2 regions of the Caproicibacterium lactatifermentans genome follow, and region 1 is predicted to be linked to the other one. Evidence: predicted binding sites of a transcription regulator. Region 1 holds the regulator's gene; the other holds the start of a gene.

What was found. Region 1 encodes LexA, which represses DNA repair genes until DNA is damaged. Its sites were predicted from a motif close to CNAACANNTGTTNG; they were not measured.
Region 2: the regulator LexA is predicted to act here: its motif matches at 2,206-2,219, upstream of dinB (DNA polymerase IV).

The regions. Positions count from the first base shown of each region.
Region 1 is NZ_CP046051.1:1,815,249-1,822,071, forward strand. Features, by position in the region: gene recG (ATP-dependent DNA helicase RecG) at 1-1,508, shown strand, start outside; gene GJQ69_RS08850 (hypothetical protein) at 1,535-1,846, shown strand; gene cytX (putative hydroxymethylpyrimidine transporter CytX) at 1,906-3,078, opposite strand; gene thiD (bifunctional hydroxymethylpyrimidine kinase/phosphomethylpyrimidine kinase) at 3,075-3,884, opposite strand; TPP riboswitch at 4,060-4,166, opposite strand; gene lexA (transcriptional repressor LexA) at 4,294-4,887, opposite strand; gene GJQ69_RS08870 (M23 family metallopeptidase) at 5,220-6,032, shown strand; gene GJQ69_RS08875 (adenine nucleotide alpha hydrolase family protein) at 6,309-6,740, shown strand; gene spoIIID (sporulation transcriptional regulator SpoIIID) at 6,795-6,823, opposite strand, start outside.
Region 2 is NZ_CP046051.1:615,525-622,347, forward strand. Features, by position in the region: gene GJQ69_RS02975 (ABC transporter ATP-binding protein) at 1-745, shown strand, start outside; gene dinB (DNA polymerase IV) at 923-2,170, opposite strand; gene GJQ69_RS02985 (4Fe-4S dicluster domain-containing protein) at 2,483-3,988, shown strand; gene mutY (A/G-specific adenine glycosylase) at 4,089-5,186, shown strand; gene GJQ69_RS02995 (NYN domain-containing protein) at 5,219-5,980, shown strand; gene GJQ69_RS03000 (polysaccharide deacetylase family protein) at 6,207-6,823, shown strand, end outside.

The DNA of each region.
Region 1 (6,823 bases):
ACCCCATTCCACCGCAGATACGAAATGAACATTCTTTATGTAAGCTGGGCTTTGCGCTGGAAAATATCCACCAGCCAAAGGACCGGGAAGGCATGGAGGTCGCCCGCCGGCGGCTCGCTTTTGAGGAGCTGTTGGTCCTTCAGCTCGGTCTGCTGTCCATGAAGGGGCGCTCCCGCAAAAAAAGCTCTTTCCGCATAGAGGACAACTGCCTTTCCTCGTTTTGGAAACTGCTCCCCTTCTCCCCGACCGGCGCACAGAAACGGGCCGCAGAGGAAGCCGTGCGGGATATGCAGAGCGGCCTGCCCATGAACCGACTGATTCAAGGGGACGTCGGTTCCGGCAAAACAGCGGTCGCCGCAGCCTGCTGTTTTGTCGTTATCCAAAATGGCATGCAGGCTGTTTTAATGGCCCCAACGGATATTTTGGCACATCAGCATTTCGCATCTCTCTCCTCCCTGCTGGAACCCGCCGGCATTCATGTTGGGCTGCTGACTGGCTCCTTAAAAGCCAAGGAAAAAGGGCAGGTAAAGGCAGCTGCAGCGGACGGCAGCCTGCAGCTGCTGGTTGGCACCCATGCCCTGTTGACTAAAGATGTGCAGTTTCGAAAGCTCGCACTGGTCATTACAGATGAACAGCACCGCTTTGGTGTCGGTCAGCGAGAGGCTCTGGCAGAAAAATCCCAAAATCCACATGTGCTGGTGATGAGTGCCACACCGATTCCGCGCACGCTGGCCCTTATGATTTACGGAGACTTGGACATTTCCATTATTGACGAACTGCCGCCGGGCAGACAGACCATTCAGACCTACTGCATTGACAGCGGTAAACGGATACGTGCACTGCACTTTTTGCAAAAACACGTTCATCGGGGACGGCAGGCCTATATTATCTGTCCTGCTATCGATTCTGACAGCGATAAAGCCAGTGTGGAAACTTACACCTGCCGTCTGCGGCAGGTTCTACCGGACTGCCGCATTGGCAGCCTGCATGGCCGCATGAAAAGCAGCGAAAAGGAAAAAATCATGCAGGATTTCTCCGATGGCTGCATTGATATTCTGGTTTCCACAACTGTTGTGGAGGTTGGCGTAGACGTACCGAACGCGGTGGATATGCTGATTGAAAATGCGGAACAGTATGGTCTGTCCCAGCTTCATCAGCTGCGCGGCAGAGTCGGCCGCGGCAGCTACGAAAGCTACTGTATTTTAATTACCGACGCACAAAATGAAGAGGCCCGCGCACGTATGCGCGTCATGTGCGAAACCAGCAATGGATTTGTCATTGCGGAGCAGGACCTAAAGCTACGCGGTCCAGGCGACTTTTTTGGGCAGCGGCAGCACGGCCTTCCACAGCTGCAAATTGCCGACCTCAACAACGACCTTGACGTCCTAAAAGATGCACAGCAAACCGCCCGCTCCCTTCTGGAGGAAGACCCCGCACTGGAGGCACCAGCGCACCGCGGTCTGCGTGCGGAAGTGCGCCAGCTGTTCCGAAACATCAGTGAAACTTAGCCGTACAGAAAGGAAGTCATATAGGTATGGCAAATATAGACTATCATTCTTTTTGCGCACATTTTAAAGATGGGAAAGACATTCAAGAAGCAGGCTTCTACCTATTCAACGACCAGACCGAAACGGTTTGCTACCTCAAGTTCCTGCCGGAACGCAAAAATCCGTATTGGGTAAACAGTTGTGACGTACCGGACGGCGTATCCTTTCCGAGCCTTGAGGAACTGATGACTTCACGCATTTTTAACCGCAAATCGCTGCAGGAAAACTGGGATAATGTATATATGCTTTCGATAAATGGAATGCACCTGGAAGATTGGCGGGAAACACTGCAAACCTGATAGAACTGCAGAAAAAGGGGCTGCTGCAAAACGAAAACTTTGCAGCAGCCCCTTTCTGTTTAAGCTTTTTGCGTTATTTTTCTCTGCACGCTGCGGGCAGCAACACACAGCAGCAATGTGGCCGCCATATCCGGCAATGTACAGCCGACCGGCGTGTCCACACGCATCAGTACCCGATATAGGATAAATCCGGCCAACCAGACCACCGCATTCAGCACGTCCAGCCTGCTTTCTCCGCAGTTCCATTTCAGCAGGAAGAAATCTGCAATTTGCACCGCAACCATCGGCGCAAATACGGAACCGATTAAGTACAGAAAATCGGTAATATCATCCATCGGGAATAACATCGCGCAGACGGTGCCTACGGCTGTAACCAACATCGCCGCGTGCCTGCCATTTATCTTTTTGGACAGTGACTCCGCAGAAATACCGGCGCTCCATGCGTCAAGAAAGGTGGTCGTCACCGTAGAAAGAATCAAAATCAGCAGTGCCGCAATGCCCAATCCGGCTTTCACCATCATGGTGGCAATGTCTGCCTTTCCCGTTAGAATAGCCGCTCCCATGCCGATAATGTACATCCAGCAGCTGACCATTCCGTATACCACCGTACTGGTCAGCGTTGCGGCAAACGGGTGCTGCGCCTCACGCGTGTAGTCGGAAATCAGAGGCAGCCACGACAGCGGCATGGTGACTGCCAATTCCACCGCTGCGCCAAATGTCAAGTCCCCTTTGACTGCCGGTTCCGCCTGACCATCGCGGAAAATTACAGCACACAGAACAACCGTCAGCACCAGCAGTGCTGCCATGGCAATTTTATTAAGCCAGCCGAGGTTTTCCACACCGACGGCAATCCACACAAGGATAAGGCCGCCGATGACGAGGCACCATACCCATGCGCCGGTGCTAACGACACCGTTCGCAGCCAGCGCCCCGTCGTAAATCATAATTGCAGTCCAGCCCACCAACTGAAGAATATTTAGGAAAGCAAAAAACAAACAGCCGATTCTGCCAAAGCTCATTTGGACCGTGCCCATGGCACTGCGCCCGCTGCGTCCGCCAATCAGTCCAGCAAAGAACAGCATACAGCAGCCAATCAAATGCCCCAAAAGAATCGCCAGCAGTCCTTTTTGGAACCCCAGCGGCGCAAAATAAGTCCCCGTTAGGATTTCCGCAATGGACACGCCTGCGCCAAACCAAATGAGTCCGTTTTGAAAGGTCGAAGTTTTTTTCATCGGCGCGCTTCCTCATAATAGGCCGGCTTTAGGTCAAACGCATGGTCCATAGGACCGCTGCCCGCACCTAAATCCAGCATTGCGGCAAGCGCACCGGAAAGATACGTTTTTGCCTTGCAGACAGATGTATCCAAATCGTATCCTTTCGCAAGGTTCGCCGCAATGGCACTGGACAGCGTACAACCTGTCCCATGCGTGTTGGGGTTATCAATGCGCCTGCCCTCAAACCATTTGTATCCGCCGTCACGGTACAGGAGGTCATTGGCATCGTTCAGCCGATGTCCGCCCTTGCACAGCACCGCACAGGAATAGGTGCTGCCGATAACCGCCGCCGCCTTTTCCATGTCCTGCGGCGAAGTGATTTTTTGTCCGGACAAAACCTCGGCTTCCGGAATGTTTGGTGTCAGTACCGTCGCCAGCGGCAGCAGCTGTTCCTTCAGTATCGCTACAGCGTCATCTGAAATCAGCTTTGCGCCGCTTGTAGCTACCATAACGGGGTCCACCACAATGTTCTCCGCCTTGTAAAACCGCAGACGTTCCGCAATCGTTTCAATCAGCGCAGAAGAAGCGACCATACCAATTTTAACCGCGTCCGGCCGAATATCTGTAAAGACACTGTCAATCTGCTGTGCCAGGAACGACGAACCCACTTCAAAAATCCCCTGCACGCCGGTCGTGTTCTGCGCTGTCAAAGCCGTAATGGCGCTCATGGCAAATACGCCATTCATCGTCATGGTTTTGATATCCGCCTGAATACCGGCGCCACCGCTGGAATCGCTTCCGGCGATTGTTAATGCTGTCCTCATTTGTAATTACCCCTTTCCAGCATTTCATTTTGCGGCAGAAGGTGGTGCCCCCAATCTGCCAGCCGCAAAAGCCAGCCGTGAAAGCGGCGGTCTTTTGCTGGATATCCCATTTTTCTGTTCTGTGGGAACAAAGGCGGGCAAAAAGAAAAGCAGTGCCTGCAAAAGGCGCTGCCACAAACAATTCTTTCTTGTTCCCTACGTTGGCATTACCCAAATCAGGTGAAGGGTCAAAGCACTTTCGCTTACTCTCAGCCCACGTTTGTGAGCTCCCCACATATATTTTTAGTATATCGAATCATTTTCATCTTGTCAAGGCAAGCTGTTTATTGGTATTTCTCGTTGGATTGCTTCCGCGGCATAGAAAAAGCCAGCGCCTAAACAGCGCTGGCTTCTTGTTCAGATATTTTATTTAATAGTTGCGGTAGAGGGCAACCACCTTGCCGAGAATGGCAACTTCTTTGGTGTAAATCGGTTCAAAGTCCGGATTTTCTGGCTGCAGACGCACACGGCCGGGTTCCCGATAAAAGCGTTTAACGGTCGCTTCTCCATCTATCATTGCAATGACGATTTCGCCGTTTTCCGCTTCCGGTGTCTGACGGGCAATGACGATGTCATTATCTAATATGCCGGCATCCCGCATACTTTCTCCATGTACATGCAGGGCAAAATAGACATCATCTTCACTGCGTTTCGCCGGTGCATAGGGCACATGGCCTTCTGTATCCTCCACTGCCAAAATGGGCCGTCCCGCCGCGACCCTGCCGACAATAGGTACCTGCAGCACGGGAACAGAACGACTCTGCCCTGTCAGATGAATGGCCCGGTTCAGACCGGCATCCCGTGTGATAAGGCCCTCTTTTTCCAGTGTTTTTAAATGTGCATGTACGCTGGAAGTCGATTTTAAACCGGTTGCCGCGCAGATTTCCCGCACGGTAGGCGGCAGCCCAGTTTGTAGGCGGCTTTTCAGGTAGTCGTAAACTTTCTGCTGGCTTGCTGTAAGCATATTGTATTTCCTCTTTTCCTTTCGCCGCAAATAAGTATACCATAGAAAGAACAAAATCGCAAACGTTTGTTTGTAAACGGCGTAATGTTGTTATTCTTTATAAAACATTCACATACTATTAACAAATTTTGGGCTATAGCGCTGTATACTGAGTATGTAATCAAGAACAACGGAGCCGCACCGTTCACTTGATGTATGTTCTACCCTCCTCAATATACCCCTCAAGCTATTGAAAAAAACCGGGTGCCGCAGCCCGGTTTTTTTCTGTCTAAACTTCCTGTTTTGGTATATTTTCCTGCCGCAAGGCCATACTAGGGCTGGAGGTGGCAGGATTGAATACACAAGATTATAAAAAGCAGGAAGAACAGGAAAACGGAACAAGCACCGGATATCCATCCGGCGGCACAAACTCATCGCCCGGTAAAAAGCCCCCAAAAGGAAAGAAAGGGTTTTACATTGCACTGGTTATTTGCCTGACGGCAGTTACCGTGGCGGGATGGACAACCTACAGCAGTTTGCACAAGTACAAAAAAAGCACTTTGGATACACTGAACACCATTACGGAAAGCACCGTGTCTTCCCCACAAGAAAGCTTGCCGTCCGTTTCTTCACAGAGCGGCTGGGAAACGAGCAGTGTAACCAGTGAACCTGCCCAAAGCAGCCAGGCGGAAGCATCGGCAGCACCCGCTTCTTCCGCGGCAGCTGCGGCACAGCCGAAGTCTGCTGCGCCTGCTGCAGCTGCGCCTGCCGGTCTGCAGGAACCTGTACCGGATGCACCGGTACAGCACGCCTTCAGCGAAACACCGCTCTACTCGAAAACGATGCATGACTGGCGTGCACACGCCGGCATTGACCTGCGTGCCGCGAAAGGTACACCCGTATGCGCTGCGGCGGATGGCACTGTGCAGGCCGTGTCCGAACCGGAAGACTTTGGCGGTATGGTACAGGTTGTCCATGCAAACGGCCTGACTACCTGCTATTGTGGACTAACCGACATTTCTGTGCACAAAGGAGATACGGTCAAAGTTGGACATCAGCTTGGCAAGGTGGGAGAAATCCCCTGCGAAGCAGACGAGGCCCCCCACCTGCATTTTGCTGTTCAAAAAAGCGGCAAATTTCTAGACCCGGCAGACCTTTTAAAGTGACCGAAAAATTGTACTGCAACACAGCGCCGCAGATTCGGAGTTTCCCCGATTCTGTGGCTTTTTTAATTTGTTTACAGCTTCTTTATTTGAGTTGTTCCTACAATTATGGTATAATATAAAATAAAGAAGACATATTTGCCAAAAAATAAAAATCATTTGTGCTTTACTTGTTCATATAATATACACTCTTTGTTTCAACAGATTTTTTATTTGCATGATATACTAGCAACGCCATGTAAGAAGGGAATCCTCCCTTTCAGAAAGGAGTCCTGAGTTTTGGACAATAAGAAAGCGGTGCTTGTGTGTGTGACTGGTCAGCATGACTGTGACCGTCTGATTCACACTGGAAAATATATCGCGGAGAAACGCGGTGTGCCGCTGCAGGTGCTGAGCATCCAGTCCGCTGGGCTTGGCACACGCAAAGAATGTGAAGAACTGGAATATCTGCGGCAGGTTTCGAAAGAAGCAGATGCTGAAATGACTGTTTATTTTAATAAAGAGGCCGCCTATACAGCAGCGGCTTTCGCGCGGCAGGTGGGCGCTGTTCATATCGTGACCGGTATGGCAGAAAACACCTCCAATGGATTCATTGATGTACTGCACAGTCTTCTACCAAAAGTCCCTATTTCCATGGTAACGAAAGACAACAAAATACATAATATTTGTCCCCAAAATACCGAATGCGCACCACGAATGGTACGTGCCTGAACAGGCAATGACCGGCAGAAAGCTGACATGCTTTCCGCCGGTCATTTGTTTTTCTCACACTTTTTGTTGATTGAGCCGCTCAT
Region 2 (6,823 bases), 790 kb from region 1:
TTTTTGTCACGCAAAAGTGGGGTATCCGGAGCGGGCAGTTTTGTCCGACCTCACCTTTTCCATACCGAAAGGACAAATTACATCACTGATCGGGCCGAATGGCTGCGGCAAAACCACTTTGCTGCGGACCATCGCCCGTCAGCTGCCGCCGCTTGATGGCAGCATTACGCTGGGTGGACGCCTGCTGTCCGACTTCAGCCGGAACGAGTTTGCCCGCACGGTTTCTTATCTGCCGCAGGTGCGCAGGCTGCCTGCCATTACGGTCCGGCAGCTGGTCAGTCACGGACGCTTTCCGTACCTCGGTTTTTCCCGCAGAATGCGGGAAAAAGACCGGGAGGCAGTGGATACCGCCATGCGGGAAACCGGCATTTTTAAGTGGGCCGACCGTGACCTGCGGGAACTTTCCGGCGGAGAAAGGCAGCGGGTGTATGTCGCTATGGCACTGGCACAGGATACAGATATTATTCTGCTGGATGAGCCAACCACATATTTGGACCTGCACCGTCAGTTTGAACTGCTGGGCCTTTTGACAGAGCTGAACCGACGGGGCAAAACGATTGTTATGGTTCTGCACGAACTGTCATTGGTTCTGCGGTACAGTCATCAGGTTGCACTGCTGTTCAATGGACGGCTGGAAGACTTCGATACACCGGAAGCACTGGTGAAGTCTGGGCAGATTGACCGTGTCTTTGGGGTGCATACCTGCAGGGTCGGGGACGGTTATTTTTTTACACCGAATTTATAAAAAAGCTCCTGCCGCTGGCGGGAGCTTTTTTGTGTAAAGAGATCGGCAGAATAATTCTTTCTATCTGCAAATAACGGAATTTTATTTTTATGAATAACGCATAAAAAAGGCAAAAATAAAATTGACATTTCAGCAGTAATCCTCTATGATAAAAGAGTAGGATCAGAAGAGAAAAAGTCAATTCTTCTTTTCTGCGGCAGGTGGCAGGGCACAGATGCTCCCGGAGGAGGTGCCGCTCAGCTGTGTGTCTTCCAACAGGACCGCAGGCTGTACACAGGCATTCCCGTAGCGCTTTTTCAGGCCGTCCAATGTGGCGTCCAGATTTTCAGCGCGCATTCGTTTCTTTTCGTCCCGGAACAGGCTAGTTTGTATGTTCTGTCCTGCCGGCAGCAGATCCGAAACCGTAATGCCCACACTGCGCACTGGCAGCGACCAGTGATAGTTTGAGCAGAAGAGCTGGTAGGCGCTTTCGGCAATTTCACGGGTGATGTTGGTATACTGCGGACAGGTGTGCTGTCGGGTAAATGTGTGCAGGTGCGTGTCGCGTACGCTGATGGAAACCGTGCGTGCAGAAAATCCCTGTTCCCGCAGGCGATGAGCAACGCTGTCCGCGAGAACCAGAAAAACGACTTTCACGTCTGTATTGCAGGTTAGGTCACGCGGGGTTGTGGTGGAGTTGCCGATGGATTTAACGGCGGAACGGCTTCCCCAGCGTTCCACAGGGGACGTGTCCAGTCCGTTGGCATAGCTCCACAGCAGCGGCCCGCTTTTTCCGAAGCGTGCCTGCAGTACTTTCGGCGGCATGGCCGCCAGGTCACCGATGGTGTGCACACCGTATTCCAGCAGTTTTTGCTGGGTGGCTCGGCCGACAAACAGCAGGTTGCTGACCGGCAGCGGCCAGATTCGGCTTTTCCAGTTGTCTCGCAGAAAGGCCGTGGTGGCATTTGGCTTCTTGTAATCACTGCCCAGCTTGGCGAAAACTTTGTTCCAGCTGACACCGACGCTGACGGTAATGCCCAGTTCCTGATGAACGCGGCACCGCAGTTCGTCTGCCAGCCGGACACCCTCCCGCGGAGAGGAAACGCTGCCGGTCACATCCAGCCACGCTTCATCCAGACCAAATGGTTCTACCATATCGGTATACTGCAGGTAAAGCTGCCTTGCACGGTCGGAAAATTTTCGGTACAGTGCAAAACGCGGCGGCAGCACAGCAAGATCCGGACACTTTCGACGTGCCTGCCACAGTGCTTCACCGGTCTTTATGCCGCAGTCCTTAGCTGGCTGGTTTTTGGTCAAAATGATGCCGTGCCGTCGCTGGGGGTCGCCGCCCACCGCAAAGGGGCGGTTCCGCAGCTCCGGATGGTACAGCATTTCTACAGAGGCATAGAAACAGTTACAGTCACTATGCAGGATGATACGATCCAAACTGAGTTCCTCCTTTTTTCAGAGCAAAGGACATTAGAACAAACGTTTCACACTTATCATAACACAAGAGGGGCGGTTCGGCAATCCCTTTTGTGGGGACCAACATGGTGAAAATATGTTATTTTTTATAAAGAATGCCTTCAAAATCATCCGGCTTTTAAAAAAGTAAATTTTTAAAGACAAATGCCTCTGCATTTGTTATAATAAAAACAAAGGAATGTGATAGAAGCATACTCGCTGTATAAAACGGCTTTTCCTGTGCTGTCTTTCAGCTTTTCAAGTTTATTAAAAAAGGAGAATATATCAATGGCTATTAGAGGCATACACTCACCTGTTACCGATATCCGCCGCAAGGTCTTTACTGAGGTGGCACGTCTTGCTTATGAGGGTGGAGATTATTCGCGTATCGAAGAACTCCCTTATAAAATTGTCCCTGGAAATGATGCCAGCTACCGTACCAGTGTCTTTTTGGAGCGTGCCATTGTCGGTGAACGTCTGCGGCTTGCCATCGGCCTGCCGCTGCGTCCAGCGGACCAGCATGCCCCCATTTCGGACGGCATTGTGGAAAGTGCGATTGCAGAGAAGTACTATGACCCGCCGCTGGTGAACGTGATCAAGTTTGCCTGCAACGCCTGCCCGGAAAAATCCGTTCATATTACAGAAATGTGCCAGAACTGTCTGGACCACCCCTGCCGGGAAGTCTGCCCCCGTCACGCTATCAGCGGTGAAAACGGAAAGAGTGTTATCGACCAAGAACTCTGTGTAAAGTGCGGCCGGTGCGTCAACGTGTGCCCGTACCATGCTATCATCCATATAGAGCGCCCGTGTGCGGCGGCCTGCGGCATGAACGCTATTTCTTCCGATGAGTACGGCCATGCAACCATCGACTATGACAAGTGTGTTTCCTGCGGCCAGTGCCTGGTCAGCTGCCCGTTCGGCGCTATTTCGGACAAGGGTCAGATTTTCCAGGTTATCCACGCTATTAAAGAAGAGGGCGAGATTTACGCCGCAATCGCACCGGCCTTTGTCGGACAGTTTGGTCCGGAAATGACACCGGAAAAACTGCGTGCTTCGTTCCAAAAGCTTGGTTTCACCGATGTGGCAGAAGTTGCGGTCGGCGCTGACCTCTGTACACTGGAGGAAGCGCATGATTTCCTCGACAAGGTTCCGGAGAAACTGCCATTCCTCGCAACCTCCTGCTGCCCGGCGTGGTCGGTTATGGCAAAGAAGGAATTCCCGCAATTCGCTCCCCGCATTTCTATGGCGCTTACGCCAATGGTCCTGACAGCACGCCTGCTGAAAAAAGAGCATCCGAACTGCAAGGTGGTCTTTGTTGGCCCCTGTGCCGCAAAGAAGCTGGAAGCCAGCCGCCGCTCTATCCGCAGTGATGTCGACTTTGTGTTGACGTTTGAGGAAGTCATGGGTATGTTCGAGGCGCGCGGCGTCGATTTGGTCGCGGCACTGCCGGACAGCCAGCTGAACGAAGGCACAGCGGCCGGCCGTGGATTTGCTGTCAGCGGCGGTGTGGCTAAGGCTGTTGTAGATGTTATTAAGAAGATTGACCCGGACCGTGACATAAAGGTACAGGCGGCACAGGGACTGCGGGAATGCCGCCAGATGCTACGCGTGGCAAAGGCCGGTAAATACGACGGCTATCTGCTGGAAGGCATGGCATGCCCCGGCGGCTGTGTAGCTGGTGCGGGAACACTGCAGCCCGTTGCAAAGTCTTCTGTACAGGTAAAGCAGTATGCCAGTAAGGCAGACAAAAAGAACGCATTGGAAAGCCCCTACGAAGATATTGCGGACAAGCTGGACTGAGTTTTCTGCATCATCTGTACACAAGAAAAAACAAAAGTGCCTTGTCCGGCAGTGCCGGCGGGGCACTTTTTTAGAGGCAAAGGAGGACAAAAACGGCAGAATGCAGAAAATGAAACGAATTGTACAGCCGCTGCTTAGGTGGTTCCAGCGGAATGCACGGGACCTGCCGTGGCGGCATCATCCCACACCGTACCGAGTCTGGATATCCGAAATTATGCTGCAGCAGACACGTGTGGAAGCGGTAAAAGGATATTTTGAGCGCTTTTTGAAGGCGGCACCGGATATTCCTTCCCTGGCGGCACTTCCGGAGGAACGGCTGCTGAAGCTGTGGGAAGGGCTGGGCTATTATTCCCGCGCCCGTAACCTGCAGAAAGCGGCAAAGGTAGCTGTCGAAAAATACGGTGGACGATTGCCTGCTTCCTATCCGGAACTGCTGACACTGCCGGGAATTGGTCCCTATACTGCCGGTGCCATTGCGTCCATTGCGTTTCACCTGCCGGTTCCGGCGGTGGACGGCAATGTCCTGCGGGTGTGGATGCGTTTGACAGCGGACAGTGCCGATATTTCGGACCCCACCGTCAAGCGCTGCGTAGAAGCGGGCGTTCAGGCAATTCTGCCGGAAGAGCACAGCGGTGATTTTAATCAGGCAATGATGGAACTGGGTGCCACTGTTTGTGTACCGAATGCGCCGCCAAAGTGTGAAAGCTGTCCGCTGGCGGAGCTGTGTGCGGCACATACTGCCGGCGGAGAACAGCAGTATCCGGTGAAGAAGCCAAAGCCGCCGCGCCGAATAGAACAGCGGACACTTTTTTTGCTGCAGCAGGGGGGACGTTTGGCACTGCGCCGCCGGCCGCCAAGGGGACTGCTGGCTTCCATGTGGGAACTGCCCAGCGAGAATGGTGCGCTGGACCAGCGGCAGGCGGTGCAGGCTGTGCGTGCGATGGGGTTGGAGCCGGTCCGTCTGCTTCCGCTTCCGCCGGCTAAACATATTTTCACCCATATCGAGTGGCACATGACGGGCTGGCGTGTCCTGCTGGCTCCGCCTGTATCGGCGCCGGACCTTGTGTGGGCCAGTATAGAAGAACTGCGGGAACGCTATCCGCTTCCCAGTGCTTTCCGTCCCTATCTCAACGCTTTTTTGGAAAAAACAGAGCAGAGCGGGGACACAAATGCATATTCCGCACAGCGGAAACAATAAAATAAAAGAGTGTGTTAAAAAGGAGGAAAGCTATGCAAGATGAAAAAAGGTTCGCTGTCCTTATCGACGCGGACAATGTTTCGGGCAAATATGTCCGATATATTCTGGATGAAATCAGCAACAATGGTGTTGCAACGTATAAGCGCATTTACGGGGACTGGACAAAGCCTTCCCTCGCTTCCTGGAAAAATGTGCTGCTGGAGAATTCTATTATTCCGTTTCAGCAGTACGGCTATACAGCAGGGAAGAGTTCGACCGATTCGGCCATGATTATTGACGCGATGGATATTCTGTATTCCGGTCATGTGGATGGTTTTTGTTTGGTTTCCAGCGACAGCGACTTTACCCGTTTGGCGGCCCGCCTGCGGGAGGGCGGAATGGTTGTAATCGGCATGGGCGAAAAAAAGACACCGGCGCCCTTTATTGCGGCGTGCAACAAATTCCGCTATTTGGAAGTGCTGGAGCAGCAGGCGGAAGAGAATGAAAAAGCCTCGGATGCTCCGACCAAACCGGAAATGGTGCCGCCGGACAAAATTATTAACAGCATCTATAATATGGTGCGGGATAACGCCGATGAGGACGGCCGTGTGCTGATTGGCGATGTAGGAAATATGTTGGTGCGCCGCTATCCGGATTTTGATGTGCGAAACTACGGCTTTAAAAAGCTGAGCCAGTTTATCGGTTCCCTGGATATGTTTGATGTTGTTAGTGTGCTGGCAGAAAACGGCCGCAACCGCATTTATTATGTTATGGAAAAATCCATTCCCCGCCGGAAACCGAAGATACATGTGTGACCGGTGCGAAAACAAATTTTTTATTGCCGCGAGTAACAAATCTTTAACTGGTATTTTATTCTGGTCCGCTTTATAATGAGTATGTACACATACGTTCCAGAAAATGTTCATTCATGGGTAAATTCCCCTGTAAGCAAAGCAACCATTTTCCGGACAGATGAAAACAGCCTGCCCATTTTGACGGCAGATGCGCTGTACAACGCAAAAAGGAAGTAGAGTAGAGAAAATGTCAGAGAGAAAAAAAGTGAGTGCGGTCGAGCGGCAGAAAAAGCGCACAAGACGCCACGCCGCAATTGTTCTAATCTGTATTGTATTGGTTGCGGCGCTTGCCGGTGGTACTTATGGAATTACCCGTCTGTTGGTGCACCCGAAAACGGGAACAGCAGTGTCTTCCTCTGCCGTTTCCAAGGCGTCCACTGCGAAAGATTCTTCCACCTCGGCTTCTTCTGCTGCGGCTGCTTCTTCCGCACAGGCCTTTGAGGTCAACAAGACTGGCCTGACGGGATATCAGGCGCTGTATCCGGACCTGTATGCAAAGACAAAGGTTGGTCAGTGGAAAGATGCCGCCGATAAAACCGTGTACCTCACCTTCGATGACGGCCCGAGTGACCTGACCCCGCAGCTGCTGGAGGTCCTGAAGAAGAACAATGTCAAAGCAGCCTTTTTCATCACTCATCAGCCGGAACAGCAGAAAGACCCGAACTATGATAAATACCTAAAGGAAATTTATGATTCTGGCTGCACCTGTGCTGTGCACAGCGCCTGCCATAACTACCGGAAAATTTATGCTTCTCCGGAAGCATACCTTTCTGATTTCAACAATATGTACCAGATACTGAAGAA